DNA from 3 places in the Rhizobium sp. CC1099 genome. Region 3 is predicted to be linked to each of the others. Evidence: predicted binding sites of a transcription regulator. Region 3 holds the regulator's gene; each other region holds the start of a gene.
What was found. The regulator HrcA, encoded in region 3, represses chaperone genes, less so after heat shock. The targets are predictions, from matches to a motif close to GTTAGCACTCNCNNNNNGNGAGTGCTAAC.
Positions count from the first base shown of each region.

Region 1 (4,264 bases), on a different replicon from region 3:
AAGGCACCGTCGAGTGCACCGGCACGATGGGCGGAGCGGATGAACCCCTTCAAACTGCGCACCGGATGGTCAAGCGGCAACGGCTCTTCGGGATACACGTCGCTTGCCGCAACGATATGGCCCGATGCGACGGCCGCCATCAGCGCATCGAAATTGACGACATCGGCCCGACTGAGCAGGATGAACGCCGAGCCGGGCCGCATGCTGGCAAACGCCTCAGCGTTAAGGAATTGCTTGTTCTCACTGGTCACAGCCGCAACGACAAAAACGAAATCGCTCTCGGTTAGCACCTCTCTTAGGCTCGCCGCTTCGACGCCGTGCTCCTCCAGGATGGAGCGCGGCAGCCAGGGATCGAAGACCCGGATCGTCGCCCGGAAACCGCAAAGCACCCGCCGGAGCGCCTTGCCGAGATCGCCGAAGCCGATGATGCCGATCTCGGAGCCTGAAATCAGCCGGGAACTTGCATTGCCCTCTCCGCCCCAAAGCTCTCTGCCTTTACGAAAAGCCAAGTCCTGGTCGACGATGCCGCGCGCGAGCGAAAGTGCAAAACCCAGACCGATTTCCGCCACGGGTTCGGCAAAGACCTGTCCCGTTGTGACGACGTGAATGCCGCGCTGGAAGAGGATTTCATAAGGCATGTTGTTGATGAGATTGCTTTCGACGTTCAGCACGCAGCGTAGTTCGGGCATGCGCGCCAAGGTCCCGACCGACAACGGCGGCTGGCCGATGATGTAACGCGCCTTGCCGAGAACGTCATCGCCGAGCCCGGCGACATTCTCCGGATCGGCCTCGATGATCTGATATTTGGCGTGCAACAGTTTTCGCGCCTCGTCGGTAAAGATCAGATCGAGCGTGCGCGGTTCCGGTGCACTGATCGCCAGTGGCCGCTCGTCATATGCCATCTCTTCTCCTCCGCAGCCCTTCAGGGGCTGCCTGCTTTAACGCACCCTAGAGCAAACCCCGCATTCGTTCGCGAAGCTACCAGATGCCTGGCACAAGCCGGTGCTTCACCTTCCGGCGATAGCGATCATAGCCGGATAATTCCTTGACCAGGTACTTTTCTTCGTCGAGCAGCCTGGGACCAGGCCTGTAGCGGCAGACGCCTCTCAGTGATCGAGGTCAAGTTTGAGCTGCTCGCCGCCGCGGGTCTTTACGAGATAGGGGTTCGGCGGTCTCATCAACTGGATCCGCTCGAGCAGCTTTTCACGGCGTTCCAGATCGCGCTCGCGCGCCGAGCGGGATGCAGCAACAAAAGCCAAGGCATTCTGTATAACGAGTTCTGCGTGCGTCATGAGCATCTCCGTTACATTTGTTCCCTATATGTTCTCATTCATCGGCAAAGTCAACCTGCGACGCCCCGGTGCACGGCGATTCCCAGCGTCGCTTTTCCACAGACTACGGCTGAAGTGAGGCTTAAGCATTCACCGCGGGCGCCGATGCAACTGACGATATCCTCCTGGCGCTCGCTCAAAGCCGAATATAGCATCCATTGTCGCCAAAGGCCGAGGCGACGAGAACGGGGTCGCTGCCAGCGGTCCCGCCCTGTTTCTCGGCCCACGGATGCGGTTTGGCAACGGTGTTCGGCGGCCTAGCTGTTGATCGTAATGCGCTTGGCGGTCGATTGCGCCGTTTCCGAGCGTGGCAGGGTGATCGTCAAAACGCCGTTTTTGAACGAAGCGTCGACCTTGTCTTCCTGCACCTCGTTATTGAGCGACAGGCGGCGCTCGAAGCGGCCGTAGAACCGCTCGGAGAATTGCCGGTCCTTGTCCTCGCTGTCGGCCCGCTTTTCACCGCGGATCGTCAGGATGCCATTGTCGATCAGAAGTTCGATATCCTTCTCGTCCATTCCTGGGATTTCGGCGACGATACGGATGTCCTTGTCCGTCTCCGCGACTTCGATCTTCGGCCAGGCCGTTTCGAACATGAAACCGGACCCGACAGTCGGAAAATGGCCCTCGACGCCGCGGAAGACATCATCGAACAACCTGTTCATCTCGCGATGAAGCGCAAGGAACGGGTGCTGGTCTCTGCCTGCATAGCCTGTCGGGACCGGACTGTTGCTGCGGCCCCAGGGAATAAGATCACGAACGCTCATCTAAGCCTCCATGTTTTCAACGCGCCAGATCATCCGGCGCACTCGCCTTTGCCCTGGCGGGTATCAGGCGACAAGTCACTCTTCGGAATACACTTGACACTGCGCAGAACTGCCTGCGCCGCATCACAGATTAAACGCTGATGGGGAAGCTTCCGTTCCGCGCGTTAGCACTCTCCTGACACGAGTGCTAATTTTTTGCCGTCGCCCTCTTGAAATTCGAAAAAATCGGTAGCAGATTTTTTCCGCCGAGCGGTCAGCAAGGCTCGGTAGCCGCCCGGATTGGTCGCCTGGTCCGGGAGCGTGATAAGTGATCATCATCGTCCATGGAGGAAGACATGACGTTCCGACCGCTTCATGATCGCATTCTCGTCCGCCGGGTTGAGTCCGAAGAAAGGACCAAAGGCGGTATTATCATTCCCGACACCGCCAAGGAAAAGCCGCAGGAAGGCGAAGTCATCGCCGTCGGCCCCGGCGCGCGCAATGACGCCGGCCAGATCCAGCCGCTCGACGTCAAGGCGGGCGACCGTATCCTGTTCGGTAAATGGTCCGGCACCGAGATCAAGATTGACGGCGAAGACCTGCTGATCATGAAGGAAAGCGACGTAATGGGCATCATCGAGGTTCCGGCGGCCGGCAAGAAGGCCGCTTGAGGCGCCTTTCAGCTAACGCTACCCAATGGAGGAGTGAAGACATGGCTGCTAAAGAAGTCAAATTCCACAGCGACGCGCGTGACCGCATGCTGCGCGGGGTCGACGTGCTTGCCAACGCGGTGAAGGTGACGCTCGGCCCGAAGGGCCGTAACGTCGTGATCGACAAGTCCTTCGGCGCGCCGCGCATCACCAAGGACGGTGTTTCGGTCGCCAAGGAAATCGAACTTGAGGACAAGTTCGAAAACATGGGCGCGCAGATGCTGCGCGAAGTCGCGTCGAAGACCAGCGACGTTGCCGGCGACGGCACGACGACGGCAACCGTTCTTGCCCAGGCGATCGTTCGCGAAGGCGCCAAGGCCGTTGCTGCCGGCATGAACCCGATGGACCTGAAGCGCGGTATCGATCTTGCTGTCGATGCCGTTGTCAAGGAACTGACGAACAACGCTCGCAAGATCTCCAATAATGCCGAAATCGCCCAGGTCGGCTCGATCTCCGCCAACGGGGATGTCGAAATCGGCAGTTTCCTTGCTGAAGCCATGCAGAAGGTCGGCAATGAAGGCGTCATCACCGTCGAAGAAGCCAAGACCGCCGAAACCGAACTCGAAGTCGTCGAAGGCATGCAGTTTGACCGCGGCTACCTGTCGCCGTACTTCGTTACCAATCAGGACAAGATGCGGGTCGAGCTTGAGGATCCCTATGTTCTCATCCACGAGAAGAAGCTCTCGAACCTGCAGTCGATGCTTCCGGTTCTCGAAGCCGTCGTGCAATCGGGCAAGCCGCTGCTCATCATCGCTGAAGACGTCGAAGGCGAAGCACTTGCCACGCTCGTCGTCAACAAGCTGCGCGGCGGGCTGAAGATTGCTGCCGTCAAAGCTCCGGGCTTCGGCGACCGCCGCAAGGCCATGCTCGAGGACATCGCGATCCTCACCGGTGGTACGGTCATCTCCGAAGACCTCGGCATCAAGCTCGAGTCCGTTACCCTCGACATGCTCGGCCGTGCGAAGAAAATCGTTGTCGAGAAGGAAAACACCACGATCATCGACGGCGCCGGCGCCAAGTCCGACATCGAAGGCCGCGTTGTCCAGATCAGGGCGCAGATCGAAGAAACCACCTCCGACTACGATCGCGAGAAGCTGCAGGAACGTCTTGCCAAGCTCGCAGGCGGTGTCGCCGTCATCCGCGTCGGCGGCTCGACGGAAGTCGAAGTGAAGGAAAAGAAGGACCGCGTCGACGATGCACTGCATGCGACCCGTGCGGCAGTCGAGGAAGGCATCCTGCCAGGCGGCGGTGTGGCGCTGCTGCGCGCCGTCAAGGCGCTCGACAACCTCACCACGGGCAATTCTGACCAGCGTGTCGGCGTCGAGATCGTCCGGCGCGCAATCGAATCCCCGGCGCGCCAGATCGCCGAGAATGCCGGGGCGGAAGGTTCGATCGTTGTCGGCAAGCTGCGTGAAAAAGCCGAATTCTCCTACGGCTGGAATGCTCAGACCAATGAATATGGCGATCTCTATCAGATGGG
Region 1 is NZ_CP121642.1:1,378,328-1,382,591, forward strand. Features, by position in the region: gene QA644_RS27740 (hydroxyacid dehydrogenase) at 1-902, opposite strand, end outside; partial or broken gene QA644_RS27745 (isoprenylcysteine carboxylmethyltransferase family protein) at 979-1,077, opposite strand; gene QA644_RS27750 (hypothetical protein) at 1,107-1,292, opposite strand; gene QA644_RS27755 (Hsp20/alpha crystallin family protein) at 1,589-2,095, opposite strand; gene groES (co-chaperone GroES) at 2,431-2,745, shown strand; gene groL (chaperonin GroEL) at 2,787-4,264, shown strand, end outside.
Region 1: a site for HrcA is predicted at 2,259-2,287, ahead of groES (co-chaperone GroES). Genes of this name have one in related genera too.

Region 2 (4,264 bases), on a different replicon from region 3:
CAACAACGATAGAGCCCTCGACACCGGCATTGTCGGCGATCTGCCGGATCGGGGCTTCCAGCGCCCTCAGCACGACCGAAATCCCCGCCGTCACGTCGGCGTTTTCTGCAGTTAGCCCCGCCAGTACCGACTTGGCGCGCAATAGGGCGACGCCTCCGCCCGGAACGATTCCCTCCTCGACCGCCGCACGAGTTGCGTTCAGGGCATCGTCGATGCGGTCCTTCTTCTCCTTGACTTCAATTTCGGTCGAGCCACCGACGCGGATCACCGCAACGCCGCCGGCGAGTTTTGCAAGGCGTTCTTGCAGCTTTTCCTTGTCGTAGTCGGAGGTGGTTTCCTCGATCTGCGCCTTAATCTGGCTGATGCGTCGAGCGATCTCAGATTTTTCACCTGCGCCGTCTATGATCGTGGTGGTATCCTTTTCGATCAGTGCCCGCTTGGTGCGCCCGAGCATATCCAGCGTGACATTTTCCAGCTTGATGCCGAGATCCTCGGAGATCATCTGGCCGGCCGTCAGAATGGCGATGTCCTCCAGGATGGCCTTGCGGCGATCGCCGAAGCCCGGGGCCTTGACGGCAGCGACCTTCAATCCGCCCCGCAATTTATTGACGACCAATGTGGCCAGAGCTTCGCCTTCGACATCCTCGGAAATAATAAGCAGCGGCTTGCCGCTCTGCACCACGGCTTCGAGGATGGGCAGCATTGCCTGCAGATTGCCGAGCTTCTTCTCATAGATAAGGACATATGGGTCCTCCAGCTCCACGCGCATTTTTTCGGCATTGGTTACAAAGTAAGGCGAGAGATAGCCCCGGTCGAATTGCATGCCCTCGACGACACTGAGTTCAGTATCGGCCGTCCTGGCCTCCTCGACTGTGATGACACCTTCGTTGCCAACCTTTTCCATCGCATCAGCGATCATTTTGCCTACCGTCGCATCGCCATTGGCGGCGATTGTGCCGACCTGGGCGATTTCGCTCGATGAGCTAACCTTCGTGGCGCGCGCTTTGATTTCCGTGAGTACGGCCGCAACGCCAAGATCGATGCCGCGCCTCAAATCCATGGGGTTCATCCCGGCCGCAACAAGTTTGGCGCCTTCGCGAAAGATGGAGGCTGCGAGCACCGTCGCGGTTGTGGTGCCGTCGCCCGCAAGATCGTTGGTCTTGGATGCCACTTCGCGCACCATCTGCGCGCCCATGTTCTCGAACTTGTCCGCAAGTTCGATTTCCTTGGCGACCGCGACGCCGTCCTTGGTAATGCGTGGCGCGCCATAGGACTTGTCGATGACGACGTTGCGGCCTTTGGGGCCTAACGTTACCTTGACGGCATTGTTGAGCACCTCGACGCCGCGAAGCAGACGATCGCGTGCGTCGGTGGAGAAGATGATTTCCTTGGCAGACATTGTCTGTGGTCCAGTTCGGTCTTGAGAGTCGGGGTCGGAATTCGGCGGATCAGGCGGCCGTGTCGGCGGTCGCCTCGGTCTTTTCGACGATGCCCATGATGTCGCACTCCTTCACGATCAGGAGATCTTCGCCATCGATCCCGATCTCGGTTTCCGCCCACTTTCCGAACAGGATCACGTCGCCGGTCTCCACTTCGAGCGGCATCAGTCGCCCATTTTCGTCGCGCAAGCCCGGCCCAACGGCGATCACTTCGCCTTCCTGCGGCTTTTCCTTGGCGGTGTCGGGAATGATGATCCCGCCCCTCGATTTTAGGTCACCTTTCGCGCGCCGTATGACGACGCGGTCGTGGAGAGGACGGAATGTCATGAGGGATCTTTCTGCGGTCGGCGCATAGGGCGGCCGCATCTATTACATAACATCTCTGGCACTCGATTGGTAGGAGTGCCAAGAAATATTATCTGCAAGCGGATAATCCAAATCATTATCCGTTAGAAAATACAACAAGCTCTAGGATAATCCGCGGATTTTTTGTTCGATTTTCATGAAGTATTTCAGGAAGGATCACGACAAAGAACTTCTCGAAAGTCTATCAGCGACGTTGAGCCATACACTGCTTCTTTGCCGGACAAGGATACTTCGCGTTTCAGTGGGACATCATCACAGCTCGATTTCGCTGAGCCATGTCCTGACCTCGTTGAGAGTTCGGCGTTCCTGGTCCGCCTCCATTGAGAAGGGAGGCTCGATCTGAGCGCCCCGTGCATGGGCTGCAAGGACGGTCATACTATTGCCAAGACCATAACCTCCATGGGTGACGAAGGGCCGGACCGTCTTGCCCAAGAGATCATGCATGCTCAGAAATGAGCGGATCACCGGTGGGACGGTCTCCCCCCAGATCGGAAAACCGAGGAATACTGTCTCATAGGTGGCCATGCCAGGAACCGTCATCTTCAGAGGTGGCTCAAAGCCGCTATCCCGCTCCTGCCGTGCTTGCTCTACTGTCTGCTCGTAGTCGTCCGGATAGGGCCGCGACGGAAGGATTTCGAAGAGGTCTGCAAGAAGCGTCCGCTGCAGGGTTCCGGCGAGGACACGAGTGTTTCCCGTGCGGGAGAAATAGGCGACAAGGATGTTTGAGGGCGCGCGCTGTGGCGTACTCGTCAGCTGCGCGCTCGCGCACGTCCCAGCACCCAAAGACAACAGAGCGGGAGCGGCCAGCAACGCGCGTCGGGATATGTCTTTGATCATATTGACTTCAGCCTTCGCGTAAGGGTGTACACTCAGAGTGCCCGTCGCTCACTTTGCGGCGGGCCGCTAAGGCTAGGCGGGCAATTATGTCGAGCCTGCCGGTCACGTTTTTGGAGGCGCTTCGACACCCGAAAAGACCAGGACCTGGTCTGGAAGACGCGCTCCCCGACTTTCAATCGTTGACGCAGCAGCATTGAGCTCGGTGAGTTCGGCCAAAGTGAAACGAACCGATGCTGCGCTGATATTCTCGAGCATGTGCGGCATCTGCGTGCTACCGGGAATCGGAACAATCCAGGGCTTCTGCGCCATCAGCCAGGCCAGAGCGATCTGGGCAGGGGTCGCCTGCTTCCGTTCGGCCCACGTCTTCAAAAGGTCAACGAGCGAGAGATTGTGCGGCAGGTTCTCAGGTGAGAAGCGGGATTCCACTCGGCGAATGTCGCCCTCTGCAAAGCGCGTCCTTGCGTCAATCGCGCCAGTTAAAAAACCAACCCCAAGAGGGCTCCACGGCACAAACCCGATGCCCAGCTCCTCGCAAAGGGGGAGTACCACCTTCTCAGGCCCGCGCCACAGCATCGAATATTCGTTCTGTACGGCGGTGACCGGAAGCGCGGCATGGGCGCGACGCAACGTGTTCGGTCCCATTTCGGAGAGGCCCCAATGCAGCACCTTGCCTTCGTCCATGAGGACCTTAACTGCGCCGGCGACGTCCTCGATGGGGACCGCGGGGTCCACACGGTGCTGATAAAGGAGGTCGATCCGGTCGGTCCGCAGGCGCTTGAGCATGCCGTCGACGGCCAGCTTGATATGGTCAGGGCGGCTATTGAGACCCGGGCGACGCTCGCCCGTTTCAAGATCGATGTTCCACCCGAACTTGGATGCGATCACGACTTTGTCCCGGAATGGCTCGACGCCTTCACCGAGAATCCGCTCCACCTCATGAGGTCCGTATGCCTCGGCCGCGTCATAGAAGGTGACACCGCGTTCGAAGGCCGTCCGGATGATCTTGATCATCTCCGGCCGGCTAGGGATCGTGGTCTGGTAGGTCCGGCTCATGTTCTGGACGCCGATGCCGACGCTGGCAACTTCCAGTGCCCCGAGCTTTCGCCGCCCGCTCTGCGTGGACTCGGCTGGGCTGGTCAAGGCACTGGTCTGAGCGGACGCAGATGCAGCATTTCCGGGTAGGAACGATGCTGCTGCGAGGCTTCCCGCTGTCCCCAGAAAGCCACGTCGTCCCATATTCATGTTTTGCTCGTTTGTCATGTCAGATGGTCCTTTCATCGCGGGACGGCATCAGTCTTCGATCCGAAGGGGATACGTCTTGGTATCGACGTCATCCGGGTTCGGGCCGCTGCGGACGCCTGTGTCCAGGGCATCTATTGCCGCCATCTCGTCCACGGACAGAACGAAGTCAAAAACGTCGAAGTTCTCGGTGATGCGTGCGGCGCGGACGGATTTCGGGATGGCGGAGAAACCATGTTGCAGATGCCAGCGGAGGATGATTTGTGCCGGCGTCTTGCCGTGTTTTTCGGCAAGATCCGCGACCGCAGTATGCGACAACGGGCTCGGCGCGGCTTCCGGATGGTCGGAGACGTAGCGCATCACGCCGCCGATCGGCGACCACG
Region 2 is NZ_CP121642.1:616,331-620,594, forward strand. Features, by position in the region: gene groL (chaperonin GroEL) at 1-1,399, opposite strand, end outside; gene QA644_RS24110 (co-chaperone GroES) at 1,449-1,766, opposite strand; gene QA644_RS24115 (flavodoxin) at 2,058-2,642, opposite strand; gene QA644_RS24120 (aldo/keto reductase) at 2,745-3,902, opposite strand; gene QA644_RS24125 (aldo/keto reductase) at 3,933-4,264, opposite strand, start outside.
Region 2: a site for HrcA is predicted at 1,821-1,849, ahead of QA644_RS24110 (co-chaperone GroES). Genes of this name have one in related genera too.

Region 3 (4,264 bases):
CGCCGCGCAGAAGGGCCAATGCACATAGACGCCGAAACCGGGCTCGCCGGTATCGGGCAGAAGCATCGCATCGCGCGTCAAGCTTGGTGTATCGAGAATCTCCACGAACCGACCTTACGCTTCCAGGCAGGTTTCGACAAAGCGTTTGAATGCGCGCGCCCGATGCGACAGGGCCTGCGGCTTGCCAATGTTCCAGCCGTGCTTTTCCTCGGCACTCATCTCGCCGAAGGTGATGTCGTAACCTTCCGGTTGGAAGACCGGATCGTAACCGAAACCCTGGGTGCCGCGCGGCGGCCAGACGACGGTACCTTCCACCTCGCCGCGGAAAAGCTCCGTATGCCCGTCTGGCCAGGCGAGGCAGAGCACGCTGACGAAGCGCGCGCGCCGTTGTTCCGGCTTGGTGGCTCCGGCTTTCTCCAGCGCCTGTTGTACCTTTTCCATCCCCATCGCAAAATCGCGCGTGCCGTCTGCGGTCTCGGCCCAGTTGGCCGTATGGACGCCCGGATCGCCACCAAGCACATCGATCACCAGTCCAGAATCGTCGGAAAGCGCCGGCATCCCTGCTGCTTTGGCAGAGGCGAGAGCCTTGATCGTCGCGTTTTCCTCGAAGGTTGTGCCGGTTTCGTCAGGCTCGATGAAGTTGAGGTCCGCTGCCGATTTGGCGGTAAAGCCGAGCGGTCCGATCAGTTCCTGGATCTCGCGGATCTTGCCGGCGTTGTGGCTGGCGACGACGATCGTCTTCGTTTCAAGCGTGCGCATGGTCGGTCCTATTCAATGCCCCAGATTCTGGCTTCGGCGCATTCGAGGCTGTTTCCCGCGGGATCGCGGAAATAGATCGAGCGGCCGCCGTTCGGCCAGTGGACTTCGGATTCGATTTCGATGCCCGCGGCTTTGAGCTTCACCGCCATGGCATCGATGTTTTTACCAGACACGCGGAAACATGCGTGGCCCTGACCTTTCGTGCCGTGGGGCGGCACCTGCAGGGCATCGGCCGCTGGCGGTTTCACCGTTTCATCGGGGTTGAAGATCAACAGCACGCCTTGCCCGCAGCGGAAGAATACATGCCGGTTTGCGGCGCGCGTGATCTTGGCAAGGCCGAGCACGCCTTCGTAAAAAGCCTCGGCCTTGTCGAGATCCTTGGCATAAAGCGCCGTCTCCAGCATGCCTTCCAGCAGGGCAGTCATCCGGCGATGGCCTGTTTCTGCATGTCGACGAGCTCCACGATGCCGGTTTTCGCCATTGTCATCAGCGCCGCAAATTCCCCGTCCGTGAACGGCGTGCCTTCGGCGGTCCCCTGAATTTCAACGATGCCGCCCGCGCCCGTCATGACGAAATTCGCATCGGTTTCGGCCGAGGAATCTTCGAGATAATCGAGGTCGATCACCGGCTGGCTGGCGAAGATGCCGCAGGAAATCGCCGCGACATGATCCTTGAGCACGCGCTCGACCTTGATCATGTTGCGGGTTTCCATCCACTTCAGGCAGTCGTAGAGCGCAATCCAGGCGCCCGTAATGGAGGCCGTGCGCGTACCGCCGTCAGCCTGAATGACGTCGCAGTCGAGCGTGATCTGGCGCTCGCCGAGTTCCTTGAGATCGACGACGGCACGAAGAGAGCGGCCGATCAGGCGCTGGATTTCCTGTGTGCGCCCGCCCTGCTTGCCCGCCGCGGCCTCGCGTTTCATGCGCTCGCCGGTTGCCCGCGGCAGCATGCCATATTCGGCCGTGACCCAGCCCTTTCCAGTGTTGCGCAGCCACGGTGGCGTCTTGTCTTCCAGGCTTGCGGTACAGAGCACATGCGTATCGCCGAATTTGACGAGGCAGGAACCTTCCGCATGCTTTGAAAAATTGCGCTCGAAAGTGACTTTGCGCATCTGGTCGGTTTTTCTGCCTGAAGGCCGCATTGTGATCTCCTGAAGCACGATGCCGAAAACCGTAAGGCGGTTCTCGCAAAACATCATGCATGCTTGAATGGTGTCGACCGCTTCTACGATTGGCCGCAGCCATTTGCAAATTCCCTTTTGCTACGAGGGCGAGAACGGCTATATTTTAAGGATCGTCATCAGCAGCGCAGGTCTAAGGAAGTTCATGGGGTTCAGGTCGACGTCGGTTTCGGATGCCGTTGCTGCGCTGGATGAACGCTCCAAGGAAATCTTCCGCCGGATCGTTGAAGGCTATCTGGAAAGTGGCGAGCCGCTCGGCTCGCGCAATCTCTCCCGCATTCTGCCCATGTCGCTATCGCCCGCGTCGGTGCGCAACGTGATGAGCGACCTGGAGGAGTTGGGCCTGATCTACTCGCCGCATGTCAGCGCCGGACGCCTGCCGACGCAGGGCGGCCTTCGCTTCTTCGTCGATGCCTTCATGCAGGTCGGCGACCTTTCCGCCGAGGACCGTGCGAATATCGACCGCCAGGTTCGCCCCGAAAGCCGCGACAATCCGGTTGAATCGATGATGAACGAGGCAAGCCGGATGCTGTCCGGCATTTCGCGCGGTGCAGGGCTCGTCATCACCTCAAAGAGCGATCCGGTTCTCAAACACGTCGAATTCATCCGCCTGGAGCCCACCAAGGCGTTGGCAGTGCTCGTCGGCGATCACGATCAGGTCGAAAACCGCATTATCGAATTGCCGGCAGGCGTTACGTCGTCGCAGCTGACGGAGGCCGCGAATTTCCTCAATGCCCATATGTCCGGCCAGACATTGCCGGAATTGCGCAAGCAGCTCAGCCGCTTAAAGGAGAACGTCCGCCACGAGCTCGACGCGTTGTCCCGGGATCTCGTCGAGCGCGGTATCGCGGTGTGGTCTGGCGATGCGGACGAAGGCAAACCGCCGCAACTTATTATTCGAGGCCGATCCAATCTGCTCGAGGGCCTGGCAGGCGCGGAGGACCTCGATCGTCTCCGCATGCTCTTCGACGATCTCGAAAAGAAGGACAGCCTGATCGAGCTGCTGAACCTTGCCGAAACCGGTCCGGGCGTGCGCATCTTCATCGGTTCTGAGAACAAGCTCTTTTCGCTTTCCGGCTCATCGCTGATTGTTGCGCCCTATCGCGACGATGACGACCGCATTGTCGGCGCCGTCGGCGTCATCGGGCCGACACGGCTCAATTATTCACGCATCGTGCCGATGGTGGATTACACCGCCCAGCTGATTTCCCGGCTTGCGCGCGGCACGCTGTAAAAAACCGGAATTTTTTCTTCTTTGTCACGCAGACTTGATTTTTTGCGGTCAAAGCTCGATATCGGGCGCATCCCAAGAGAACCCACGACCGGAGACCGTCATGACTGACGAAACGACGAAAAACGGATCTGACGCTGCCGCGGCTGAAGCCGCAGACGACGTTGCCGCAAACGTCGAGAACGAAACCACGGTGGAAGCGCCGCGCCAGCCGGATCCGCTTGAAGTGCTCAAAGCTGAAAATGCCGAGCTGCGCGACCGCTATCTGCGTCTTGCCGCCGAAATGGACAATCTGCGCCGCCGCACGGAGCGCGACGTGAAGGATGCAAAGTCCTACTCGGTCGCGGGCTTTGCGCGCGATATGCTTGCCGTTTCGGACAATCTGCGCCGCGCGCTCGATGCCATCCCGGCAGAGGCGAAGGAAGCGGGCGAGACAGGCCTCAACACTTTGATCGAAGGTGTCGAGATGACGGAGCGCTCCATGCTCTCAGCGCTGGAGCGCCACGGCGTCCGCAAGTTGGATCCGATCGGCCAGAAGTTCGATCCGAACTTCCACCAGGCGATGTTCGAGGTTCCGAATGCCGAAGTGGCGAATAACACGGTCGTCCAGGTCGTTCAGGCAGGCTTCACGATCGGCGAGCGTGTTCTTCGTCCCGCAATGGTCGGCGTGGCCAAAGGCGGCCCGAAGGCAGCGGATGCAGACCTCAACACGGCCTTCACCGAAAAGGACGCCTGATCTTCTTCTCAGGCGCCTTTCATAATCAGTCCGAAAATCAGATGCGGGCGAAGCGCTCGATCAGCAGATCGAAGAAGCCGTCCGCATCCACATAGCGCATCACCTTGGCATTGCGCTTGCGCTCGGTCACATGCCACCAGTCGACCACCGTCATGCCCACGGTCAGCTCCGACTTCACCTCGATCTCGACATTGCAGTCACGGCCCTTGAAGAGCTCAGGCTTCAGTAGGTAGGCGACGACCGCCGGATCGTGCAGAGGCCCACCGTCAGAACCATACTTCTCGACATCGAAGCGCTCGAAGAATTCCAGCATTTCGACCATTGCTTTGGCCGGTGCCGTGCCGAGATCGGCCATGCG
Region 3 is NZ_CP121641.1:9,962-14,225, forward strand. Features, by position in the region: gene hemW (radical SAM family heme chaperone HemW) at 1-105, opposite strand, end outside; gene rdgB (RdgB/HAM1 family non-canonical purine NTP pyrophosphatase) at 115-759, opposite strand; gene QA644_RS00050 (VOC family protein) at 768-1,184, opposite strand; gene rph (ribonuclease PH) at 1,181-1,900, opposite strand; gene hrcA (heat-inducible transcriptional repressor HrcA) at 2,085-3,173, shown strand; gene grpE (nucleotide exchange factor GrpE) at 3,274-3,906, shown strand; gene QA644_RS00070 (nucleoside hydrolase) at 3,944-4,264, opposite strand, start outside.